DNA from 3 places in the Steroidobacter denitrificans genome. Region 3 is predicted to be linked to each of the others. Evidence: riboswitches for the same ligand, from Rfam matches in the RefSeq annotation. Region 3 holds a riboswitch; each other region holds the start of a gene.

Evidence for each region. Region 3 has a riboswitch for cyclic di-GMP ahead of ACG33_RS01755 (M23 family metallopeptidase). Riboswitches for the same ligand answer to the same signal wherever they lie in the genome.
Region 1: another riboswitch for cyclic di-GMP. It lies ahead of ACG33_RS14245 (putative Ig domain-containing protein); the one in region 3 lies ahead of ACG33_RS01755 (M23 family metallopeptidase).
Region 2: another riboswitch for cyclic di-GMP. It lies ahead of ACG33_RS16155 (hypothetical protein); the one in region 3 lies ahead of ACG33_RS01755 (M23 family metallopeptidase).

The regions. Positions count from the first base shown of each region.
Region 1 is NZ_CP011971.1:3,169,246-3,172,521, forward strand. It holds gene ACG33_RS14245 (putative Ig domain-containing protein) at 1-1,476, opposite strand, end outside; cyclic di-GMP riboswitch class I at 1,667-1,752, opposite strand; cyclic di-GMP riboswitch class I at 1,888-1,974, opposite strand; gene ACG33_RS14250 (HD domain-containing phosphohydrolase) at 2,306-3,276, opposite strand, start outside.
Region 2 is NZ_CP011971.1:2,213,222-2,216,497, reverse strand. It holds gene ACG33_RS15755 (glycosyltransferase) at 1-286, shown strand, start outside; gene ACG33_RS16155 (hypothetical protein) at 379-1,476, opposite strand; gene ACG33_RS16150 (hypothetical protein) at 1,475-1,648, shown strand; cyclic di-GMP riboswitch class I at 1,674-1,768, opposite strand; gene ACG33_RS15750 (glycosyltransferase family 4 protein) at 1,939-3,042, shown strand; gene ACG33_RS15745 (GNAT family N-acetyltransferase) at 3,104-3,276, shown strand, end outside.
Region 3 is NZ_CP011971.1:408,462-411,737, forward strand. It holds gene lpxC (UDP-3-O-acyl-N-acetylglucosamine deacetylase) at 1-397, shown strand, start outside; gene ACG33_RS01750 (DciA family protein) at 485-799, opposite strand; cyclic di-GMP riboswitch class I at 882-972, shown strand; gene ACG33_RS01755 (M23 family metallopeptidase) at 1,242-2,162, shown strand; gene secA (preprotein translocase subunit SecA) at 2,353-3,276, shown strand, end outside.

The sequences.
Region 1 (3,276 bases), 710 kb from region 3:
GCTCTCGGCCGGAGTGCCCGACAAGCGGCCGGTATTCGTATTGAACGACGCCCAGGCCGGCAGTCTCTTGATACTGTATGTCAGATTATCACCTTCCGGATCGGAAGCTGTCGGCCGGAAGCTATAGGCCACCCCTGCATTCACGCTCGTCGCCGGCGTACCGCTGATGATCGGTGCCTTGTTTTCCACGGCCTTCACCGTGATCGAGAACGCCGGCAGCGATGCCGTTGCACGACCGTCGCTTACACTGATGACGATACCCGTCGTAGCGCCTACATGGCTATCGGCCGGCGAACCACTGAGCCGACCGGTTGCCGTATCGAAATTTGCCCAGACAGGCTTGTTCTGGATCGAGAAGCCCAGCGTATCTTTATCGGCATCACTGGCGCTGGGAACGAACGAGTAGGCCGCTCCGACATCGATGCTGCCGGGCGGCGTGCCGCTGATCTTCGGCGCCGCATTGGGCTTCTCCTGGACGACGATGGAAAAGGCGCTCAGCATCGCCGAGGCACGCCCGTCGCTCACGCCGATAACGATGTTCGCATAGTTGCCGACCTCGCCGGCCGAGGGCGTGCCGCTAAGCCGGCCGGTGCTGCTGCTGAAAGCAGCCCAGCTCGGACGGTTCGATATCGAGTAGGTCAGCGTATCACCGTCAGGATCGTTGGCGGACGGTTGGAATGAATAGGCCTGCCCTGCTTGAACCGCTGCCGCAGGGGTGCCGCTGATCGTCGGGGCGCGATTGTCGGATCGCACTTCGATGGAAAATGGCGCCAAGGCTGTGCCGGCTTTGCCGTCGCTTACGCTGATCGTGATATTGGCATAGCGTCCAGCCCGGTTCACACCAGGCGTGCCGCTGAGCCGGCCGGTGCTGGTGCTGAAGCTGGCCCAGGAAGGACGGTTGGAAATGGAGAACGACAACCGGTCACCGTCCGCATCCGTCGCGACGGGCTGGAACAGGTAGGCCTGGTTCACCAGAACCGAACCGCTCGGCACACCCGAAATCACCGGTGCCGCATTCACAGCAGGCGACGGCGGCAGATTGCGAGAATGGATACGGATCTTGAACGGACCGACGGAGCGTGTATCTCGCCCGTCGGTCACGGAAATGACGATATCCTCCGTCTCACCTACACTGGCGTCGTCGGGTGTACCGGTCAGCCGCCCCGTCTCGACGCTGAACTGCGCCCAGGCAGGCTTGTTGGTCACGGTAAACTCGAGAAAATCGCCGTCGGCATCGCTGGCCACGGGCATGAACGAGTACACCTCGCCTGCCTGCACCGCTGCAGGCGGCGTGCCCGCGATCTCCGGCGGACTGTTTTCGATGAGAGTCGACTCCACCAGTTGCGATGCCGGCGGCACAGTGCCCGCCGCCGGATCCTGGGAATCTCCACCTCCACCTCCACCTCCGCACCCGCTCAAAACCAGCGCGGCCAGCAACAGCGTTGCGCATTTGTTGAGAATCGTAACACTGCTCATACCTTGCACCTTTGCGTCGTATTGCGCCCGAGGCCACAAAATGATTGCGAGCGATAAATTCGAGGTGGGGCAATGAGCAAGCGCCGCAGGTATGCGCCGTTGGAGCGGCGAGACGCCGCAGGTACGCAACGTGTGCCTGCGAGGCGCCGGTCAACACATGATCTCCGGTCGCTAATGGCGACGTGGTTCATGCGGCAACCCCGCTGTCGTAGGATGGAATCCCGTAGACCGGAAGCTTTGCGTCCCCGTCTTTCGACGGGTTTGCCCGTAACCAATGTTTGCTGCTCCTGTTTCCGTATCTTTGCTCGCGCAACGCACCGCATTGCACGCCGCTATCGTTCGCGCCTGGGGAAGGAACATGCAAAGGAGGAAGATCAAAGGATGACGATAGAGACTCGCATGGAGATTCCTACCGGCAACCCCGCTATCCTGCGCCCTCGCGCGTTCGGACCGGAGGCTTTGCGTCACCGCCTTTCAGCGGTTCTGCCCTTGCGTAGCGGCATCGAGTAGACATCACCAAATATGTGTTTGCAATTGTCGTAGGGCGACGACAGCTCAGTGCAGCACCCGTCTCATTTCACGTAAGTGCGCCAATCGGATGACGCATGCAGACATCGTCTCGAGACGCCGCGGCGCCTGCGCCCGACGACTGAGCAGGCAGGGAGCGGACGAGGAGTACGGCTGCAGCGTGAATACAGAATGTGGCAGGCCGCGGAATGGAGCCGCTGAGGATGCCGTGAGGCGCTGGGGAAGGAGGCAGGAATCAGCCGATCAAGGCATCGCGCGGTGTTCCGCCGCGTGATGCGCCAAGAGATCCTGTCTACCGGATTTATTCCGGCAGCTTATATCCGTGCTGATCGATCAGGCGGATGCAGGCCTCCGCCAAATAGGGGTCATACAGTCGCCCTGCTCCACGTCTGATCTCTTCGATGGCCGCGGCCATGTCGGCGGCAGGGCGGTACGACCGGGATGAGCACATTGCCTCGACCGTATCGGCAATCGCGAGGATACGCGCTTCCAGCAGGATATCCGTCGCCTTGAGACCTCGTGGATAGCCGCTGCCATCATAGCGCTCATGACTTTGATAAATGATATCGGCGATAGGCGCGCCAAAATCGATATCTGCCAGGAGCTGGCAACCCTCATCGACATGGGTACGCATCAGGGCCAGTTCGGTTTCCGTCAATGGCGCCGGCTTGGAAAGAATGGAGGCCGGCACAGCGATGTTGCCGATGTCGTGCAGCATCGCTGCAACTCGTAATGCGTGCTGACGCTCGCCATCCAGGCCGGCTTCACGCCCGATTGCCACCGCCAGCGCGGCCAGGCGCCGTGCCGAACCTGCGGTGTAGGGGTCGTGGTGTTCGCCGACACGCACAAAGGAGTCGATCATGCCCTGCAGCGCAACGTCGGCGCGCTGGAACGATTTGAGTGCCTGTGATTGTGCGCGCTTCATCTGAATGATGCGCAGCAAGCTGTCCGCGAGCATGAGCAATCCCTGCTGATCATCCTGAGCATAGTCGGCATCCCGGTTGGCCACCCCAAGCACCGCCACGACTTCATCGTTCACCACGGCGGGCACCGCTAGATATCGCCCTAGTGCCGGCAGTCCGTCCTGCTGGGCCTTCGGTTGAGCATCGCTGCCGGCAACGGCCTGCCGGCCTTTGATGCACGCTTCCAGGAATTCACCCGGCTGAATCGAACGCGGCGCAGGACTCACCAGCACCGCCTGCCGTTGAGCGGTATCGAACCAGCCCGCCAGGCAAGGGTTCTTCGCATGATCGACGAAGTGTAGCCAGGCCA
Region 2 (3,276 bases), 1.7 Mb from region 3:
ACTTGCGAGTGATAATGAGCTTCCGAGCGCACTGTGCAGAATACGTGATGAGGCACATACTTTTAAGCCAAGGGAATGGGCCTTGCTCAATACCGGATATCGGAATGCATGGCGCATCCTAAATGAAAAGCTCCGCGGACTAGCTATAGATAATAGGGAACCCTACACCAAGAATATTGCGCTCATTAAAAGTGCACCTTTTGCAGTGTATGATGTTTATGTAGAGCAGGTAGAGTTGACGCCGGAGTATGAAATTCTAAAATCGTTCATTAGGGACAGCGTATAGTAGTGCCTCAGGGAGTAGGAGAGATTTCGTAAAACAACAAGGCCCAAGTATGACTACCTGGGCCTTGTTATATAGTGAACAAAGCAGAATAACTATTGAACAGATACGTTAGTCGGAGGAGTCGGCGAGGCCAAAGCTTTGCTGGTGGTGCCGATCGTTATCGGATATCCCTGACTGTTGACGTTACCGCTGGAGTCGATCACGTATAAGTATGCCTGCTTTCCGGAGGAAAACTCACCGGTATTTACGCGGAACTGAACGGATCCATTTGCCCAAGAAATAGGCAGCTGGACTTCCTTTTGACGAACCGCCGACCATGTGGCTGCGTCGCCTATCTCTATGCGAGCCCGCGTGAAGTCGATAAAAATATCATCGATGTTGTAAGAACCAGCGGTGCCGCAGCCTCGTTCTGCGCTATCGATCATGTTTGGATAATCTATGGTATGTGAATTCAGGCCAAGAGTGGATGCTAGCCAGTTGTTCTTGCTCCAAGCCTGAGTACCGTCTACAGATACTGAGAACGTGTTGGAGCTAGCGTCAGCCCAAACTTCGATCCGGTGCCATTTGCCAGCCTGAAGTGAAGGGCCGGATCCCCATTCTGTCGTTGGGCTGCATGTTCCGGCGGTGCATTCTGAATAGCCGCGAACCTGGTACGAGGTTCCGCATCCAGCGGAGAGGTAAATATTGTTCTGAGGTGAATTAGCGTAAAATCGAAAAAATTTTCCAGACTGCGTGTTGGATGGCATCATAAACTTGAAGGTCGTATATAGCTGATTTCCCGCGCCAGATACGTCTGTTGAGACGCCCCCACTCTCCGATGAAGAAAAGGCACGGCGGAGATAACCGCCTGAGTTGGTTGGGCCCCCAGACTGGACGGATAGCTCCGATGAATTTGCTGACCAGGAACTGCCGCCTCGTTGCGCATAGAAGCCGTCCGAATTGAGTTGACGATCTTCGAAATCCTTGAACCGAAAATTGAGAAATTTACCCGATTTCCATGATATGCCACTATTGTTATATGCGCCACGGGTGCCAAATCCCGAACCACTTACAGTGATCAATTCACCGTGAGCTGCGGTTCCAGAGACAGTGGTGATTGTAGGCGCGGCTTGGGTGGTGGGTACAAGGACGATCGAGCTAATGGTGCATATGACCGAAGCCATGCCTGTGGATAAGGAAAATTTTGTCATGAGTACTTCTCAGAACTTGCTATCAGTTCAAATTGTGGCTGTTATCAATACCAAACTACTAAGCCAGTTGGCTCAAAGTGGTCTTGGTGTCGATGCGCACGATAAAATCGGGAAGGGTATTGAAAGACGCAGTCCAACCAATGGTATGCACTCAAGCAGAAAGCATGAATAAAATCTGTGATCCATGACCCATTCCCTCTAATAACCCCACAACTTAGATCTCAATTGTGAGCTGGCCGGTTGACCGGAAGCTTTGCGTCACCGCCTTACAGCAGCTTTGCCCTTCGAGCGAAACGGAGTATGGAAGGCTACTTTTGGGCGCGCAATAGTATCTTTGATGCGACAGGCAGATTCACCACCAGCCTCATGTCAATTATTCGGGTCCACAGTTGTTCTGTTGTTTTCGCTGTCGCTAATTGGCAACACGGTGATGATGCGTTAACGGCGAAGAGGATCCAATAAATGAATCTCAAGCTAGCTATTGTAGCACCAGGCGAATTTTTTGGAGGCGCTGAACGCCAGATTCTTAGCCTACTCGATCATCTACAAAATCAATCGATCACATGTAAACTAATCTTGTTGCATGATCGAGAGTTGGCTACACAAGCACGAGCGCTGGGTGCGGACCCATACATAACCGGAAATGGCAGGCGCTTCGATTTTCAAGCCTTGTTCGATCTGCGGTCTGTTCTACAAACCTATAATGTTGTTCATACGCATGGTTACAAGGCGACCATTCTGGCGGCGTTGGCACGCCCTCGTAAAGGATTCACGCTTGTAAAGACCGAGCATGGTCGAGTTGAAGTTGGAAGGGGGAGTGTGCTACAGCGGCTGACTAGCAATGTTTATAGAAAACTCGAGAACAGTCTTTCTCGACGAGTCGAAGCTACCGTTGTCTATGTAACCGAGGAACTACGGCTATCCTGTTTGACCGAACACGAAGGCATGGCCTCTAGGATCATTCATAATGGTATAGATTCTTCACGAATTTCTAATCTTATACGCCCTGAAGAGTTCTCAAAGGAGTATTTCAATTTAGTGGTGCTCGGGCGGTTAGAGAATGTGAAGGGTGTGCAATATGCGATTGATGCCATGCAAGATCTGGACGTTCCAGATAAGATCAAGTTGCATATTGTTGGCGACGGTCCCTTGTACTATACACTTACTACTTTGGCTAAACGCGGCCCGCGGGAAGCATCGATTGTCTTCCACGGGTTCAGATCAGATGGAGCAAGATTTGCGGCACACGCAGACCTTCTCCTCATACCTTCGCAGCATGAGGGATTGCCATATACCCTGCTAGAGGCGGTGTGTGCCGGCACTCCAGTTTGCGCTAGCAACGTAGGCGGATTAGCTGAAGTTCTTCAGCACGAAAGGACGGCTCTATTGATCCCGCCGGCCAACCCGTTATCAATTCGTTCAGCAATACTTCGCCTATATAACGACGATAAGTTTCGACTATCGTTGGCTGCAACGGCAAAAGCAGAATTGTCCGAACGATTCTCATCGAAATCGATGGGAGACGCGTATATCAACCTCTATCGCGACTTGTATTTGTCAAATTGAAGCGCCGAAAAACCAATGGCGAATACGTATCTGGTGCGAATCATTGGCGTCGAGATCTTGGATGACTGATATTGATTACAGGGTCGAGCGGTGGAGCGAGGTCGACTGGCTTGCATCCGATAAAGAATACCATCGCATCATGTCTGCATCTAATGCTGATCCACTATTTAATTCTTGGATGTGGACAACGTTATGGTGGCGTATTTTTGGATCGAAGCTCGAGGCGAAGTTATG
Region 3 (3,276 bases):
GGAGTTCTCGACCACTTCCTTCCTGAAGGAAATCAGCCGCGCGCGCACCTTCGGGTTCATGCGTGATCTGGAATTCCTGCGTGCCAGGAATCTGGCGTTGGGCGGCACGATGGAAAATGCGATCGTGCTGGACGATTATCGTATCCTGAACGAGGATGGTCTGCGTTACGAAGACGAATTCGTCAAGCACAAGATCCTGGACGCGATCGGCGATCTGTATTTGTTGGGCCGCAGCCTGATCGGTGAATTCAGCGGCTACAAATCCGGACATGCATTGAACAACCAGCTGGCGCGCAAGCTGATCGATACGCCCTCGGCCTGGGAGGAAGTCATCTTCGACGATGTGAAGGATGCGCCGATTTCCTACCTGCCCGTCGCTGCGATGGCGAGCGCTTAGCTGCCGAGCGTGGCGCTGCAGGCCGGAGCCGTCGGGTTCATGAAGATGTCGAAGCCGGCCGGACTCCTCCTCGGGTGCCGCGCATTGTCACCCGTCACGGAGCGACGGATCCTTGCGCCCCACCTTGACTTTGATTTTTGTGAACCGGGTCTCTCCGGTCTGGTTGAGGCGGGCGAGCAGAATGTCCTGGGCGTAGCGGATATAGGGACACCAGGCGGCGGAATCGGTCGCCACGATCAGTGTCTCGCCTCGATAACTGGCTGATATTATGTGATTTTTCTCTGGTCCTTCCAGCGATTTCCGGACCCGTGCGGTGAGATCGAGTACCGTCAGCGAACGCCGTTCCAGGGACTCGAACAGGGGGCCGAGGCCGGCGCTCAGAGGCTTCAAATGGTCGGACATCAGCTGAAATACATCAGGACGCACATGCCAGTGCTTGATCTTTGAGGGGTTGATTCTGCATATTCCGGATCCTTGAAGAAGATACTGCTCAGGGCAAACCTGCCGAAAGGCGGGGACGCAAAGCCACCGGTCTAAGGTTCGCGATGTCGGGCTACGATAGCGGGGTTGCCAGGATGTACAACACGAATTTATCGAGTTGGCGTCCACCGCGCGCGAATCCAACCGCGAGCTCGCCGTCTGCCGGCGGCTGGCTCAGGAATGATATGGGCGCAGCGGAATTCTTAATCGGACGCGAGTTGGATACAGTGAGATTAAACCTAAAGAGCGCGCGCTGCCGAGGACCGCAGATCCGATTCGGACCGACTCGCCTGATATCTCAAATACCGCTCGCACCCGCCGCCGCGGCGCGCACCTGTGATACCGCTCCCGGGGAGCGGATCTCATGAATGTGATCGTTTTCTCGCGGCGACTGGGCCGGGCTCGCCAGTTCGAACTCGGTCGACCGTTGGCGATGGGTGTATCGATCGCAGTCGTACTCGCCGTACTGTCCATCGTGTTGGCGGCAGGTGTACAACTGGGGCGTAGCGGCCTGGTCAAGGATCCCGCTGCACAAGTCGGCGAGTGGGGCGTTCGGCTGGAGGAGCAGCGCGGACAGGTACTCAAGACACGTCGTGAACTGCAGGACCGGCTCGATGCGCTGGCAGGTCGTGTCGGACAGATGAATGCCCGTATGATTCGCCTGGATGCGCTCGGTCGTCGACTGACGGAAATGGCGAACCTCGATAAAGGCGAGTTCAATTTCGATTCCGAGCCGGCCGTCGGCGGACCCGAGGGCCTGGTCGAAGGCGCGGTGGCGACCTCCAGCGACTTGACCGTCATGCTCGACGACCTGGCTCATCAGATCAGGGATCGCGAGCGGCAGCTGAGTGTGCTGGAAAGTCTGATCTCCACGCGCAATCTCAGCCAGCAGATCGTGCCGGGTGGACGCCCGGTGGCGAAAGGCTGGATATCCTCCTATTACGGCCTTCGCACCGATCCGTTCACCGGGCGCAAGGCGTTCCATCGAGGCGTCGATTTCGCCGGTCCGGCAGGCTCGGAAGTCGTCGCGGTGGCCTCGGGCGTCGTGACCTACGCCAAGGAGCGCTTCGGGTACGGCACTACGGTGGAAGTCAATCATGGCGACGGCTATGTGACGCGTTACGGCCATAATCAAAAGGTGCTGGTCGCGGTCGGCGATACGGTGCAGAAGGGCCAGTCCATCGCCCTCATCGGCTCTACGGGCCGTTCCACCGGTCCGCATCTGCATTTCGAGGTGCTCAGGCAGGGACGTGCCGTCGATCCGATGAGTTTTGTGCGCCGTTGAACTCCGTCCGGGACGGATATCGCATCCACCGCGCCGTCTGCGGAAAAGCCGCCTGCGGATTAAGATGGGGTGTCGGGCCGGCCGCGGCTTGCGGGTAAAACACCGGCGGAATTTTATCCGCCTGCGTTGAAAAACGGTGTGGGTGTACAATAACCGGCTTTCTCCCCTGCTCATTCTTCGGAGTTCCAGCGTGGCGAATTGGTTTGCGCAGCTGTTCGGCAGCCGTAATCACAGGCTGTTGGGCACTTACACCCGAAATGTCAGCTGCATCAACGCGCTGGAGGAGTCGCTCAAGACGCTGAGCGACGTGCAGCTGCGGGGCAAGACGATTGAATTCCGCGAACGACTGGCAGCGGGGGCCTCCCTGGACAGTCTGCTGCCGGAAGCTTTTGGCGTCACGCGCGAGGCAGCCCGGCGCGTACTGGGCATGCGCCACTTCGACGTGCAGCTGATCGGCGGCATGACCTTGCACCAGGGCAAGATTTCCGAGATGCGTACGGGCGAGGGCAAGACCCTGGTCGCGACCTTGCCCGCCTATCTGAATGCCCTGCCTGGCAAAGGCGTACATGTCGTCACCGTCAACGAGTACCTGGCTCAGCGCGACTCGGAATGGATGGCGGCGGTGTACCGGTTCTTGGGGCTGACGGTCGGCGTGATCAAGAGCGGCCAGTCATCCGAGGAGAAGCGGGCCGCCTATGCCTGCGATATCACCTACGGCACGAACAACGAGTTCGGCTTCGACTATCTGCGGGACAATCTGGCATTCCGGCTGGAGGATCGTGTTCAGCGCGAATTGTTTTTCGCCATCGTCGATGAGGTCGATTCCATCCTGATCGACGAGGCGCGTACGCCCTTGATCATCTCCGGACCGGCGGAAGAAAGCACCGAGCTATACGTCAAGATCAACGCGCTGGCACCACGGCTCGGGCGCCAGGAAAGCGAAGAGGGCGAAGGCGATTACTGGGCCGACGAGAAGTCGCGGCAGGTCCACCTGTCCGATGCCGGCCACGAGCGCGCCGAGGAACTGATCGTGGAGACAGGCCTGCTGCAGCCGGGTGAGAGTCTGTACGACGCCGCAAACATTCGCCTGATGCATCATCTCAATGCCGCCTTG